One region of the Rhizobium acaciae genome, then DNA from elsewhere that is predicted to be linked to it. Evidence: riboswitches for the same ligand, from Rfam matches in the RefSeq annotation. Region 1 holds a riboswitch; each other region holds the start of a gene.

Region 1 (4,298 bases):
TGAGGGTTCGCGTCACTGCGACCGCCGCCGACAACACCATCGCCCGCGTCGTCAAGCTGGTGGAGGAAGCACAGGAATCGAAGGCGCCGACCGAACGCTTCATCGATCGGTTTTCGCGCTATTACACGCCCGGCGTGGTCGTGGTCGCCGCACTCGTCGCAGCCGTTCCGCCGCTGCTGTTCGGCGGGCCATGGGGCGAATGGGTCTATAAGGGCCTTGCCATCCTTTTGATCGGCTGCCCCTGCGCGCTCGTCATTTCGACGCCGGCGGCGATCGCCGCTTCGCTTTCATCAGGTGCGCGGCGCGGGCTGCTGATGAAGGGCGGCGCGGTGCTGGAAACGCTCGGCAAGGTGACGATGGTCGCCTTCGACAAGACAGGCACGCTGACGGAAGGCAAGCCTCAGGTGACCGATATCATCTCCTTTGGCATGAGCGAGGCGCAGGTGCTGTCGCGTGCGGCGGTGCTGGAGCAGGGTTCCAGCCATCCGCTGGCGCTGGCGATCCTCAACCGCGCCAAGGCGGACGGCGTTCCCGTGCCGCCGGCCTTCGAACTGGAAGCGCTGCCGGGCAAGGGTGTTACCGGCAAAGTCGGCGGCGAGACGCTGGACCTGCTGTCGCCGCCCGCCGCCCGTGAGCGCGAGGCGCTCAGTGCGGAAAAGGATGCACGCATTTCAGCGCTGAACGACGAGGGCAAGAGCGTGTCGGTGCTGCTCGTCAACGGTCTTGCGGCCGGGCTGATCGCGATGCGCGACGAGCCGCGCGAGGATGCCAAGGCCGGGCTTGCTGCCCTCAAATCAGCAGGCGTCAAGGCGATGATGCTGACGGGCGACAACAAGCGGACGGCGGCAGCCGTTGCCGGCATCCTCGGCATCGACTGGCGCGGCGAGATGATGCCTGAGGACAAGCAGCGGGTCGTCGGCGAATTGAAGCGCCAGGGCTTCATCGTCGCCAAGGTCGGCGACGGCATCAACGATGCTCCGGCGCTGGCCGCCGCCGATATCGGCATCGCCATGGGCGGCGGGACCGATGTGGCGCTGGAGACGGCCGATGCCGCCGTGCTGCACGGACGCGTCGGCGACGTGGCGCGGATGATCGCGCTGTCGCAGCGGACGATGCGTAATATCCTGCAGAACATCACCATCGCGCTCGGACTGAAGGCGGTGTTCCTGGTGACGACGATCATAGGGATCACCGGGCTCTGGCCGGCGATCCTCGCCGATACCGGCGCCACCGTGCTGGTGACGATCAACGCGCTGCGGTTGCTTCGGATAAAGATATGAATGTCGTTTCGGGGAGCCGGCTTTTGCCGGCTGTTTCTTGATGGGTTCTCCACAGCGCTTTTCCGTTAACGCTTCGTTATCCACGTCATACACAGGCACGGCGATTCGTTGCCGCCATTGCTGCGCCGCCACAACAATCTGTTGACGTCATCATCGATTCGCGTACCATATCTAGTGTTCGAGGTTCCGTCGATTCGTGAGGATCGGCGGCTAAGACGGGAATACGGTGCGTTTCGCCATTATGGCGCGGCAATGCCGGAGCTGCCCCCGCAACTGTAAGCGGCGAGCAACTGTCCGATTTCAGGTCACTGGAGCATGATGCTCCGGGAAGGCTGGGGCAGGGTGCTTTGACCCGTGAGCCAGGAGACCTGCCTCGAACGAAACGTCCACGGGCGGGGTGTCCGGAAGGTCGCGTTGCATGGCTGCGGAGAATCTCCGCATCGCGTTTCGCAGGCCCGAACCTCCGCCCCCGAAACCTTCGCATTGAGCCACTTCGGGGTGAAGTCATGTCAGTATCTCAGTTCCGGCCGCCACCCGCTCGAGGTAGAGGGCGGAGTACGCCCAGCGGCTAAACGGCCGCATAGCTCAAATCACCAGAGATTTTTCGACGGATATCGACAGATTTCCGATCGATGTCTTGCGCCCAATCGCGTCGTCACGAGGAATATCATGACCATTATCGTCTACAGCAAGCCTGCCTGCGTCCAGTGCACTGCCACCTACCGCGCCCTCGACCGGTTGGGTGTCGATTATGACATCGTCGATATCTCGCAGGATGCCGAAGCGCTCGATCGGGTCCGCAGTCTCGGCTACATGCAGGCGCCAGTGGTCATCGCCGGCGAGCAGCATTGGGCGGGCTTCCGCCCCGACATGATCAGCGCGCTCTCCTGACCTGAGGACAAGCGATGGGCCTGATCGTCTATTATTCCAGCCGGTCCGAGAATACCCATCGGTTCGTCGCCAAGCTCGGACTGCGCGCGGCGCGGATTCCGCCAAGCGGCGCAGACGCGTTCCATATCCGCGAACCCTTCGTGCTGATCGTGCCGACCTATAGCGGCGACGGCGGCAAGGGTGCCGTTCCCAAGCAGGTGATCCGTTTCCTCAATGATGCGGAAAACCGAGGACATATCCGCGGCGTGATCGCCGCGGGCAACAGCAATTTCGGCGAGACATACGGGCTCGCCGGCGACGTGGTCTCGCAGAAATGCCAGGTGCCGTACCTTTACCGGTTCGAGCTCATGGGCACCGAAGACGACGTCGCCAAGGTCAAACACGGAATGGAACGATTTTGGACACGGCAACAAACCTGACGCGGGATGCGGGCGCAAAACCGCATCAAACTTTTGCTCAGCCCGCCGGGGAAAGGCCGCCGAAGGCAGCCGAAACCCTCGACTATCACGCGCTGAACGCGATGCTGAACCTCTACGACGAGCAGGGCAGGATCCAGCTCGACAAGGATCGAATGGCTGCCAAGCAGTATTTCCTGCAGCATGTGAACCAGAACACGGTGTTCTTTCACAACCTCCGGGAAAAGCTCGATTACCTCGTGACCGAGGGCTATTACGAGCAGGAGGTCCTCGATCAGTATTCCTTCAATTTCGTGCGGGATCTGTTCGACCAGGCCTATGCCAAGACATTCCGCTTCCCGACCTTCCTCGGCGCCTTCAAATATTACACCAGCTATACGCTGAAGACTTTCGACGGAAAGCGCTATCTCGAGCGCTATGAGGACCGCATCTGCATGGTGGCGCTGGCGCTTGCGCGCGGCGACGAGACCCTTGCCCGCGACATGGTCGACGAGATCATTTCCGGCCGCTTCCAGCCGGCGACGCCGACCTTCCTCAATGCCGGCAAGAAGCAGCGCGGCGAACTGGTTTCCTGCTTCCTGCTGCGTGTCGAGGACAATATGGAATCGATCGGCCGGTCGATCAATTCGGCGCTGCAATTGTCGAAGCGCGGCGGCGGTGTGGCGCTGTCGCTGACGAATATCCGCGAGGCGGGCGCGCCGATCAAGCATATCGAGAACCAGTCCTCGGGTATCATTCCCGTCATGAAGCTGCTCGAAGACAGTTTCTCCTATGCCAACCAGCTCGGCGCGCGGCAAGGCGCGGGGGCGGTCTATCTCAATGCCCACCACCCCGACATCATGCGCTTCCTCGACACCAAGCGCGAAAATGCCGACGAGAAGATTCGCATCAAGACGCTGTCGCTCGGCGTCGTCGTGCCCGACATCACCTTCGAACTCGCGAGGAATAACGAGGACATGTACCTGTTCTCGCCCTATGACGTGGAGCGCGTCTATGGCGTGCCCTTCACCGAGATTTCGGTGACGGAGAAATACCGCGAGATGGCGGACGACGCCCGCATCTCCAAAAAGAAGATCAAGGCGCGTGAATTCTTCCAGGTGCTTGCCGAGATCCAGTTCGAGAGCGGTTATCCCTACATCATGTTCGAGGATACGGTGAACCGGGCGAACCCGATCGCCGGGCGCATCTCGATGAGCAATCTCTGCTCGGAGATCCTGCAGGTCAGCGAGGCCAGCGAATATCATGACGACCTCTCCTACAAACATCTCGGCAAGGACATTTCCTGCAATCTCGGCTCGCTGAACATCGCCGCGGCAATGGATTCCGGCGATTTCGGCAAGATGATCGAGACCTCGATCCGGGCGCTGACGGCTGTTTCCGACATGAGCCACATCTCCTCGGTTCCCTCGATCGAGAAGGGCAATGACGAGAGCCATGCGATCGGGCTCGGTCAGATGAACCTGCACGGCTACCTCGCCCGGGAACGCATCTTCTACGGCTCCGAAGAAGGCGTCGATTTCACCAATATCTATTTCTATACGGTGACCTATCATGCCATCCGCGCCTCGAACCTTCTGGCGGTCGAACGCGGCACGAGCTTCAAGGGCTTCGAACACTCGAAATATGCCTCCGGCGAATATTTCGACAAATATACCGACCGGCTCTGGGAGCCGGCGACGGAAAGGGTGAAGGCGCTGTTCGAGACGTCAGG
Region 2 (4,298 bases), on a different contig from region 1:
AAATAATGGTCGATGCGGCTGCCGACGGCCTGGAGCTGCAAACGCATCGGCTTGCCTGACACATCGACGAAACCTTTGAGGCGCAGCACGTCATGGGCGGCAATGATGCGCTTCAGCGCTTCGACGAAGCCGGCGAAATCGGCAATGGGTCCGAGTTCGACGACGAAGCTGTCGAATTCGTCATGGTCGTGCGGCGCACCGTCCTCATGCTCCAACTCGTGATGCGACTTGCGATTGGCGACATCGTCCTCCGTGCCGATGCCGAGGCCGAGCAGGATGCCGGCCGACACCTCGCCGTTCCGTGCCTCGATCATGACAGGCTTGCGGACGGTGCGGGAGGCGACCTCGTCACGCACCCTGATAAGGCCGGCGGCATCGATCAGGTCGGTCTTGTTGAGCACGATGAGGTCGGCGCAGGTGAGCTGGTCCTCGAACAGCTCCTCGATCGGGCTTTCGTGATCGAGCGATTCATCCTCGGCGCGGCGCGCATCGACGGCATCATGGTCGTCGGCGAAACGGCCGGCGGCAACCGCAGCGCTGTCGACCACCGTGATGACGCCATCGACGGTCACCTGCGTGCGGATATCGGGCCAGTTGAAGGCGGCGACCAGCGGCTGCGGCAGGGCAAGGCCGGAGGTCTCGATGACGATATGGTCAGGACGCTGTTCGCGCTCGAGCAGCTTGGTCATCGTCGGAATGAAGTCATCGGCGACGGTGCAGCAGATGCAGCCATTGGTCAGCTCGATGATATCGTCCTCGGTGCAATTCTCCGCACCGCAGCCCTTCAGCACGTCGCCGTCGACGCCGAGATCGCCGAACTCGTTGATAATAAGCGCAATCTTCTTGCCGCCGGCATTGGTGAGCAGGTTGCGGATCATCGTCGTCTTGCCGGCGCCGAGGAAGCCGGTGATGACGGTTGCGGGAATCTTCTGCTGGTTCATGGACTTAACCCTTCATTTTCAGCGGCAGGCCTGCCGCGATGAAATAAACTTCGGCGGCCTTCGCCGCGATCGATTGGTGCAGCCGGCCGGCATGATCGCGAAAATCGCGCGCCATGCGATTGTCGGGCACGATGCCGAGACCGACCTCATTGGAAACGAAAACGAGCCGCGCTTTCACGGCGGGCAGGAAATCGGCAAGGGCGGCGAATTCCGCCGCCATGTTCCGCTCCTCCATCATCAGATTGGTGACCCAGAGCGTCAGACAGTCGATCAGCACGATGCGGCCCGGTCCGTCGATGGCGGTGAGCTTGCCGACAAGATCGAGCGGCTCCTCATGCGTCGTCCAGGACGGACCGCGATCAGCCTTGTGTTGGGCGATGCGCGCCTGCATCTCCTCGTCCCATGCACGGCCGGTCGCGACATAGTGACGGTCGAGGCCGGTCGCCGTCACGAGGTCTTCGGCGAACCGGGATTTGCCGGAACGTGCGCCGCCGAGGATGAAGGTGGCAGTCATGCTCAAACGCCCCTCAGGGAGAGTGCGTAGCCGTGGCTTGTTCCGAGTGCACCTTTCTCGGCTACTGAGGGTGTGACACCCCCCTCTGTCCTGCCGGACATCTCCCCCACAAGGGGAGAAATTGAATCGCCGAGAGCTTTTCTCCAAACAATTGATGTAGGACGACGGTCGTGCTGCTTGCCGATCTCCCTCCTTGTGGGGGAAATGTCCGGCAGGACAGAGGGAGGGACCCAGCATTCGACATAAACGGCCGAAAGAACACCTCTTGCAGCACTGCTTGGAGGCGTCGCGCGCGCCGCACCAGGCCACGCTGAATTCAATCGTTCAGCCAAGACAACCTCCGTGCTGGCAGCGGGCATAGTGCCCAGGTGTGGGCTCCTCGCCCGGCCGCATGGCAGGTCTCCTGGCTCGCGGTTATCGGCCGCGATCGGGGCAGACCGGAAACCGGTCGCGCTGATCGTGCCAGCGGATCATCCTCGCCTTCCCGGCTGCATCAGTGAAAAGGTGGACGATTCGTAGATTGAGAGGCGTCCGACCCCGGTTGATCACCATGCATATCCAGTGGCTTTTCCGGCATGTCGCCCATCCCGCCCGCTTGCATGATTGCAAGCCGCTGGCCGGAAGGGCTTAGTGCCGGATGGAAGACCCTGACCGCTCTACAGTCGCGGGGTCGGCTGTGATGAAGGCGCCCGGCTTGGGTCCGCCCCGTCACATTCCCTTTTCATCCGGAAGGGCGCAACACCGATCCGGAACCATCCGTTATGTCAGGATGGTCAGTCGACCATCCGTTATCGGGATGGTTAGGCAAGCGCAGGGATGAAGTCAACCGGCCTTGGCGACCGCCCGATCGCCGGCCACGTGACGTGCCCACACAAACACGACTTACCCTACCTTAAATATCGTCATTTATCAGAGACTTACGTCACCGAAATTTATTCCAACCGCCGGCTTTTCGCCGCAATTGCGTCGCAAGCGGACTGCGCGACCATCTCCGCCCTTGACCGGGCCTCTCCCCGCCTAGTTGTCTAGCCATGCTTATGAAATTGGATCGGCGCGGTTTCCGCGCGCTGCGTGTTTTCTTCGATCCGGGACGCCTGAGGGCGCTGACCCGGCGCAGCGAAGTCGGCCTGTCGCTGGCGGGCGCCGTCGTCGGCATCATCTCGGGTCTCGCCGTCACCGGCATGAGCTATGTCTCCAACGAGCTGCACCAGCTGGTCTTCGGCATCGCCGACAGCGAACGGCTGAGCTCGTCCGAGATCGAGAACAAGCTGCTGCTGCTCACCGCCCCCGTCATCGGCGGCGCCCTGCTCGGCCTGCTGCTTTTCGTGCTGGCGAAACGGCGCAAGAAGCCGATGGTCGACCCGATCGAGGCCAATGCGCTGCATGGCGGCCGCCTGTCCCTGACCGACAGCATCATCGTTGCCGTGCAGAACCTGATCTCCAACGGTTTCGGCGCCTCCGTCGGCCTGGAGGCCGGCTATACCCAGCTTGCCGCCGGCCTCGCCTCGAAATTCGGGCTGAAGCTGCAGCTTCGTCGCTCGGACCTGCGCACCCTCGTTGGCTGCGGCGCGGCGGGCGCCATCGCCGCCGCCTTCAACGCGCCGCTGACCGGCGCCTTCTATGCTTTCGAGCTGATCATCGGCACCTATACGATCGTCTCGCTGACGCCTGTCGTCGTCTCCGCCCTTGTCTCCACCCTGATCGCAAGGCTGCTCGCCGGCAGCGATTTCACCATCGATATCGGCAGCTTCGGCTCGGTCGTACCGGCCGATTATATCCCGGCGCTGCTGCTCGGTGCTTTCTGCGCCGGTGTCGGCATCCTGATCATGCAGGGCGTCGCCTTTGTCGAGGAGCTGGCGCGCAAGAGTTCAATCGCCCCACCCTTCCGTCCGGCTCTCGGCGGCATCATCGTCGGGTTGTTGGCGATGATCTCGCCGCAGGTGCTCTCGGCCGGCCACGGCGCGCTGCATCTCAACCTTTCCCATGAGGTGGCGATCCCGACGCTGATCGGCCTCTTCCTCTTGAAGTCCTTCGCCTCGGCGATCTCGATCGGCTCCGGCTTCAGGGGCGGGCTGTTCTTCGCCTCACTGTTCATGGGCGCCCTGCTCGGCAAACTCTTTGCCTATTGCGGCCCCTATTTCGCCGATGCGACGCTGACGCCGGTCATCTATGCCGTGGTCGGCATGAGTTCGCTTGCCGTCGCCGTCATCGGCGGGCCGCTGACCATGACGTTCCTGGCGCTCGAAATCACCGGCGATTTTCCGATCACCGCGCTGGTGCTCGCCGCCGTCATCACCTCCTCGCTCGTCGTGCGTTCGACCTTCGGCTACTCCTTCGCCACATGGCGCTTCCACCTGCGCGGCGAAAGCATCCGCAGCGCCCATGATGTCGGCTGGATTCGCAATCTGACGGTCGACAAGTTGATGCGCGCCGACGTCAAGACGGCAAGGGCGGGCATCTCGCTGGAGGAATTCAAGCAGGCCTTCCCGATCGGCTCGACCCAGCGCGTCATCCTCGTCGAGGAGAGCGACAAATATGCGGGCCTGGTGCTGGTGCCGGAGATTTACGCCAATCCGACCGATGCGCAGGACGAGGGCAAGACGCTTGCGGATTTCATCCACTACCGCAACGATTTCCTGCAGCCGCAGATGAATGCCAGGCAGGCGGCGGCGATCTTCGACAAGAGCGAAAGCGAAGCGCTCGCCGTCGTCAACAACCTGATCGAACGCAAGGTGATCGGCCAGCTCAGCGAAAGCTATACGCTGCGCCGCTACAGCGAAGAACTCGACCGTCGCCGCCGCGAGGTCTCAGGCGAAATCTGAGCGTCACCGCGCCGATCGGAT
Region 3 (4,298 bases), on a different contig from region 1:
GGAACGCGATTTCGTCGATGACGCCGATGATGCGGCCGATCTGACTCGACGAGGTCTGAATCCGGTCCATCGCTCCGATTGCATCACGCACCACCGTTGCCGAGACATGAGCGCTCCGCTTGGTTTCCTCGACCAGCTTGCCGGCATTTTCGGCTCGCTGCGACGATGTTCTGACCGTGGTAGTCACCTCATCCAGTGCCGCGGCGGTCTGTTCCAATGCTGCCGCCTGCTGCTCGGTCCGCCTGGCGAGTTGATCGGCGGAGGATGCCAGCTCGCTCGACCCGCCTTCGACCGCGACCGAGGCGGTCTTGATCTCTGTCAGCGCAGCCGCGACCGCTTCGACCATGTTGTTGAAATCCTGCCGCAATTTATCGAATTCAGGACCGAGATCGGCCAGGTGTATCGAGAAGTCGCCTGCGGCAAGCTTTTCCAGTGAGTTTGCAAGAGCGGTCATGACCAGCCGCTGGGTGTTGCTGGCCTCTTCCGTGAACAATGCGTTGCGCGCGCGTTCGGCGTCGAGCGAAGCGCTCTGCTCGGCAGCGGCCTGCTCTCTTTCGACCTTCGCGATCGCTTCATGACGGAAAACTTCCAACGCGCGCGCCAGAAAGCCGATCTCGTCGCCATTTTCCTTGTAGGTAACGGGAGAGGCCAAATCGCCTTTCTGCAACGCGCTGATTCGTTCGCTGATCACCCTGATGGGCCGGCCGACCAGGCTGCGCATGGCGAGAAGGAAGGCAACGACGGCCATGGCGGTGATCGCGGACTGCGTGAGCAGCGAAATGAGAACTTTCTGCCTGACTTCGGCAGCGATTTTTTCGACGGACCAGTTGGTGACGATGTAACCGGTGGCCTTGCCCGACTTATCCAGCGGGAGCGGCGCGATGATCGTCACCACGCCGGCAGATGTTCTACCGTCATCGATGGTTGTCTTTTCCGGTTTCGCGCTGAGGCTCTTCGCCAGATCGGCTGGTGCGGGCAAACCACTGACGCCATCGCGCGCCCAGGTATCGACGGCGGTCGGTTCGGCGTTGAATGCGGCAAACTGCACAAGATCGAGCGAGGGGTCGTCGCGGTAGAGCGAATAAGCCTCTCGAACGGCGTTCGCCTTCCCCCATTTCACGCCGCCCGCGGCCAGAGAGGCAAACTGCTCCGCATCCTTGGACCAATTCGCCTTGGCGCCGTCGATCAATGCCCGGGTTTCGTACATCCACGTATAGGTGGCGAAAGCGGAAATGCCGCAGAGGTTGACGGCAACGATAATCGCCGCCAGCTTGGCGGTCAGAGGCATCGTTTTCAGAAATTGGAACATTCCGCGGCGGCCTAGAATTGCGGCTCAGTCGGATATGTTCCCGACCGGCGTCTCAATACGGGCATCTGCGCCGACGGTCACATCACGAGCCCTCATGCCCATGTCCGGATTGCAACCCAAAACGCGCAAACGCAGTGTGTATTTGATGTGTGAATAAATCATAAAGTAGGGAATGCCGAAGCACACGCTTGTCATATTGCCATTGCGCCCGCCGGGAGATCTGTCTTGATCAGCTATTTTCCGCCACGGCCTCTTCGGGCTCGGCGCGCCGGCGCTTGCGGCCGCGCGCCGTCAGTTCCGCGCCGGCATCATGCGGCAGGCGCAGGAAGGTGATGCAGGCCAGTGCCGAAATCGCCGAGACGCTGAAGAAGGCGATATGAAAATCAGAGACCAGCAGCCTGCCGTCGTGAAAGCTGCTCGAAATTTCGAGGATGCCGCCGGCGATCGCCACACCCATCGCCATGGAGATACGCTGGGCAACGGCATTGATCGCGGTCGCCTGGCTGCTGTCGGCGTCGTCGACATCGCCGAAGGCCATGGCGTTGACGCCCGAGAAAGCCATGGAGCGGAACAGGCCGCCGATCAGCAGGCAGGCCATGATCAGGAGCAGCGGCGTTTCGGCGGTGAAAAGGCCGTTGATGCCGAGGAAGATCGCCGCCAGCAAAGTGGTGATTGATATGACGATGCGGAAGCCGAAGGCATTGAAGGTGCGCGAGGCGGCGAATTTCGAGCCCATGGAGCCGAGCGCGCTGACGAAGGTGACCGAGCCCGATTGCAGCGGCGTCAGGCCGAAGCCGAGCTGCAGCATCAATGGCATCAGGAAGGGCAGGGCGCCGAGCCCCATGCGGAAATTCGAGGCGCCGAGGATCGCCGCCCGAAACATCGGGTAGCGGAACATCTTCGGGTCGAGAAGCGGATAGGGCGCGCGGCGAGCATGCAGGAGGTAGAGGAGGCCGGCAAGGATGCCAATCGCAACCGTGACATAACCGTAGATGACGGGCACGGCTGGCAGGCTGATCACCGACACGCCGAAGACGAAGCCGGAGAAGCCGATGCCGCAAAGGAAGAAGCCGGGGAAGTCCATCGGCCGCGGACTGCGTGGCTCGACGGCCGGCAGGAAACGTGTGACGAGAATGATGCCGAGCACGCCGATCGGGACGTTGATCCAGAAGATCCAGTGCCAGGTGAGATAGGTGGTGAGGAAACCGCCGATCGGCGGACCCATGATCGGGCCGATCAAAGCGGGAATGGTGAGCCAGGCCATGGCATCGACAAGTTCGTGGCGCGGCGTTCCCCGGACCAGCAGCAAGCGGCTGACCGGCGTCATCATCGAGCCGCCGGCGCCCTGGATCAGGCGCGAGACGACGAAGGCCGTGATCGAGTTGGAAAAGGCGCAGGCGATCGAGCCGATCATGAAAACGAAGATCGCCATGCGGAAGATGTTGCGCGCGCCGAAGCGATCGGACATCCAGCCGCTGATCGGGATGAAGATCGCCAGCGCCACGAGATAGCTGGTGACGGCGAGCTTCAGCGCGATCGGCGAGGTGCCGATATCGGCGGCGATTGCCGGCAGGCTGGTGGCGATCACGGTCGAATCCATCTGTTCCATGAACAGGGCGACCGCAAGGATCATGGGTGTGAGGCGGGGCACGGGCAACCGAAATGCAAAGAGAAAAAGTCCGGCGTCATGGGCGTCGGTCAGGATCGGTTTGTTTCTAAGGCAGCGACGCGCCTCTGTCCATGAAATCGATGTCGCATGCAGCGTGTCGGTGGCATCGGAGCCGGCTTGCCGCCGCGCCGCTTTCCTGAAATAGATGCGCCGTCAGGTGCCCGCCGATAAGGCGGGAGAATCGGGAATCCGGTGCAAGACCGGAACGTGCCCAACGCTGTAAGGCCGACGCTTGCCGCTTCATCATGCCACTGGCCTCTTGCCGGGAAGGCTGCGGCAAACGGATGACGCCAAGTCAGAAGACCGGCCTGGCAAGATAGACCGATCCGCGCGGACAGCGGGGCGGTCGCGTTGTTGGGGATTTGACGATGCGACCCTTTGATGAGGATGCCCTTTCGGCGGCGTCCGGTTTTTCCTTGGCCGAACGCGAGGCCGTCTATCACGCGATCATGACGCGGCGTGACGTTCGCAGCCAGTTTCGACCCGATCCTTTGCCTGACGATGTTGTGCAGAGGCTCCTGACGGCCGCTCACCACGCACCCTCCGTCGGCTTCATGCAGCCTTGGAATTTCATCCTGGTGAGGAATGCCGAGGTGAGGGCGCAAGTCCGGGACGCCTTTGCCAGGGCCAATGAGGAAGCGGCGCTGATGTTTGAGGGCGAGCGGCAGCAGGCATACCGCTCCCTCAGGCTCGAAGGTATCGTCGAGGCGCCACTCGGGATATGTGTGACCTGCGATCCGACACGCAGCGGCAGTGTGGTGCTGGGGCGCACGCACAATCCGAAGATGGATTCATACTCGACCGTCTGCGCCATCCAGAATCTCTGGCTTGCGGCACGGGCGGAAGGGGTGGGCATCGGTTGGGTCAGCATTTTTCGCGAAGGCGATCTGAAGAGCATTCTCGGCATACCCGAGCACATCGAGGTGGTCGCCTGGCTCTGTGCCGGTTTCGTCGACCGGCTCTATGAGGAGCCGGAACTCTCGGTCAAAGGCTGGCGGCAGCGGCTACCGCTCGAGGAGCTGGTCTTCCACGATGGATGGGGACTGAACACCTAGATAGTCAAGGTGAGCAAACCGATGTCGGTATCGCCGACGCCGGGAGAGGCCGAGGCATCTTTATTCCTGGCCTTCATATCGATACGCTGAAGGTGAAATCCCGGAGTTTCCAAGAGATACTCGGTTATCGGCGGCTCAATCGGAGGATAACGGCCCTATGAACATGATCGACTTGAAGGAACGCATCATCGTAATTACTGGCGGTGCGAGGGGCATCGGCTACGCGATCGCAGAGCGCGTCGTCCAGTCTGGTGGCAAGGTGGCC

The links. Region 1 has a riboswitch for cobalamin ahead of nrdH (glutaredoxin-like protein NrdH). Riboswitches for the same ligand answer to the same signal wherever they lie in the genome.
Region 2: linked by a shared signal. The riboswitch ahead of cobU (bifunctional adenosylcobinamide kinase/adenosylcobinamide-phosphate guanylyltransferase) and the one ahead of nrdH (glutaredoxin-like protein NrdH) in region 1 are both predicted to bind cobalamin.
Region 3: linked by a shared signal. The riboswitch ahead of bluB (5,6-dimethylbenzimidazole synthase) and the one ahead of nrdH (glutaredoxin-like protein NrdH) in region 1 are both predicted to bind cobalamin.

The regions. Positions count from the first base shown of each region.
Region 1 covers NZ_JAPCZO010000047.1:19,571-23,868, forward strand. The annotation lists gene OLZ32_RS38040 (heavy metal translocating P-type ATPase) at 1-1,280, shown strand, start outside; cobalamin riboswitch at 1,445-1,670, shown strand; gene nrdH (glutaredoxin-like protein NrdH) at 1,950-2,171, shown strand; gene nrdI (class Ib ribonucleoside-diphosphate reductase assembly flavoprotein NrdI) at 2,186-2,590, shown strand; gene nrdE (class 1b ribonucleoside-diphosphate reductase subunit alpha) at 2,569-4,298, shown strand, end outside.
Region 2 covers NZ_JAPCZO010000001.1:185,655-189,952, reverse strand. The annotation lists gene cobW (cobalamin biosynthesis protein CobW) at 1-941, opposite strand, end outside; gene cobU (bifunctional adenosylcobinamide kinase/adenosylcobinamide-phosphate guanylyltransferase) at 946-1,455, opposite strand; cobalamin riboswitch at 1,832-2,227, opposite strand; gene OLZ32_RS00995 (chloride channel protein) at 2,487-4,277, shown strand.
Region 3 covers NZ_JAPCZO010000001.1:348,782-353,079, forward strand. The annotation lists gene OLZ32_RS01795 (methyl-accepting chemotaxis protein) at 1-1,309, opposite strand, end outside; gene OLZ32_RS01800 (MFS transporter) at 1,539-2,942, opposite strand; cobalamin riboswitch at 3,117-3,304, shown strand; gene bluB (5,6-dimethylbenzimidazole synthase) at 3,347-4,033, shown strand; gene OLZ32_RS01810 (SDR family NAD(P)-dependent oxidoreductase) at 4,191-4,298, shown strand, end outside.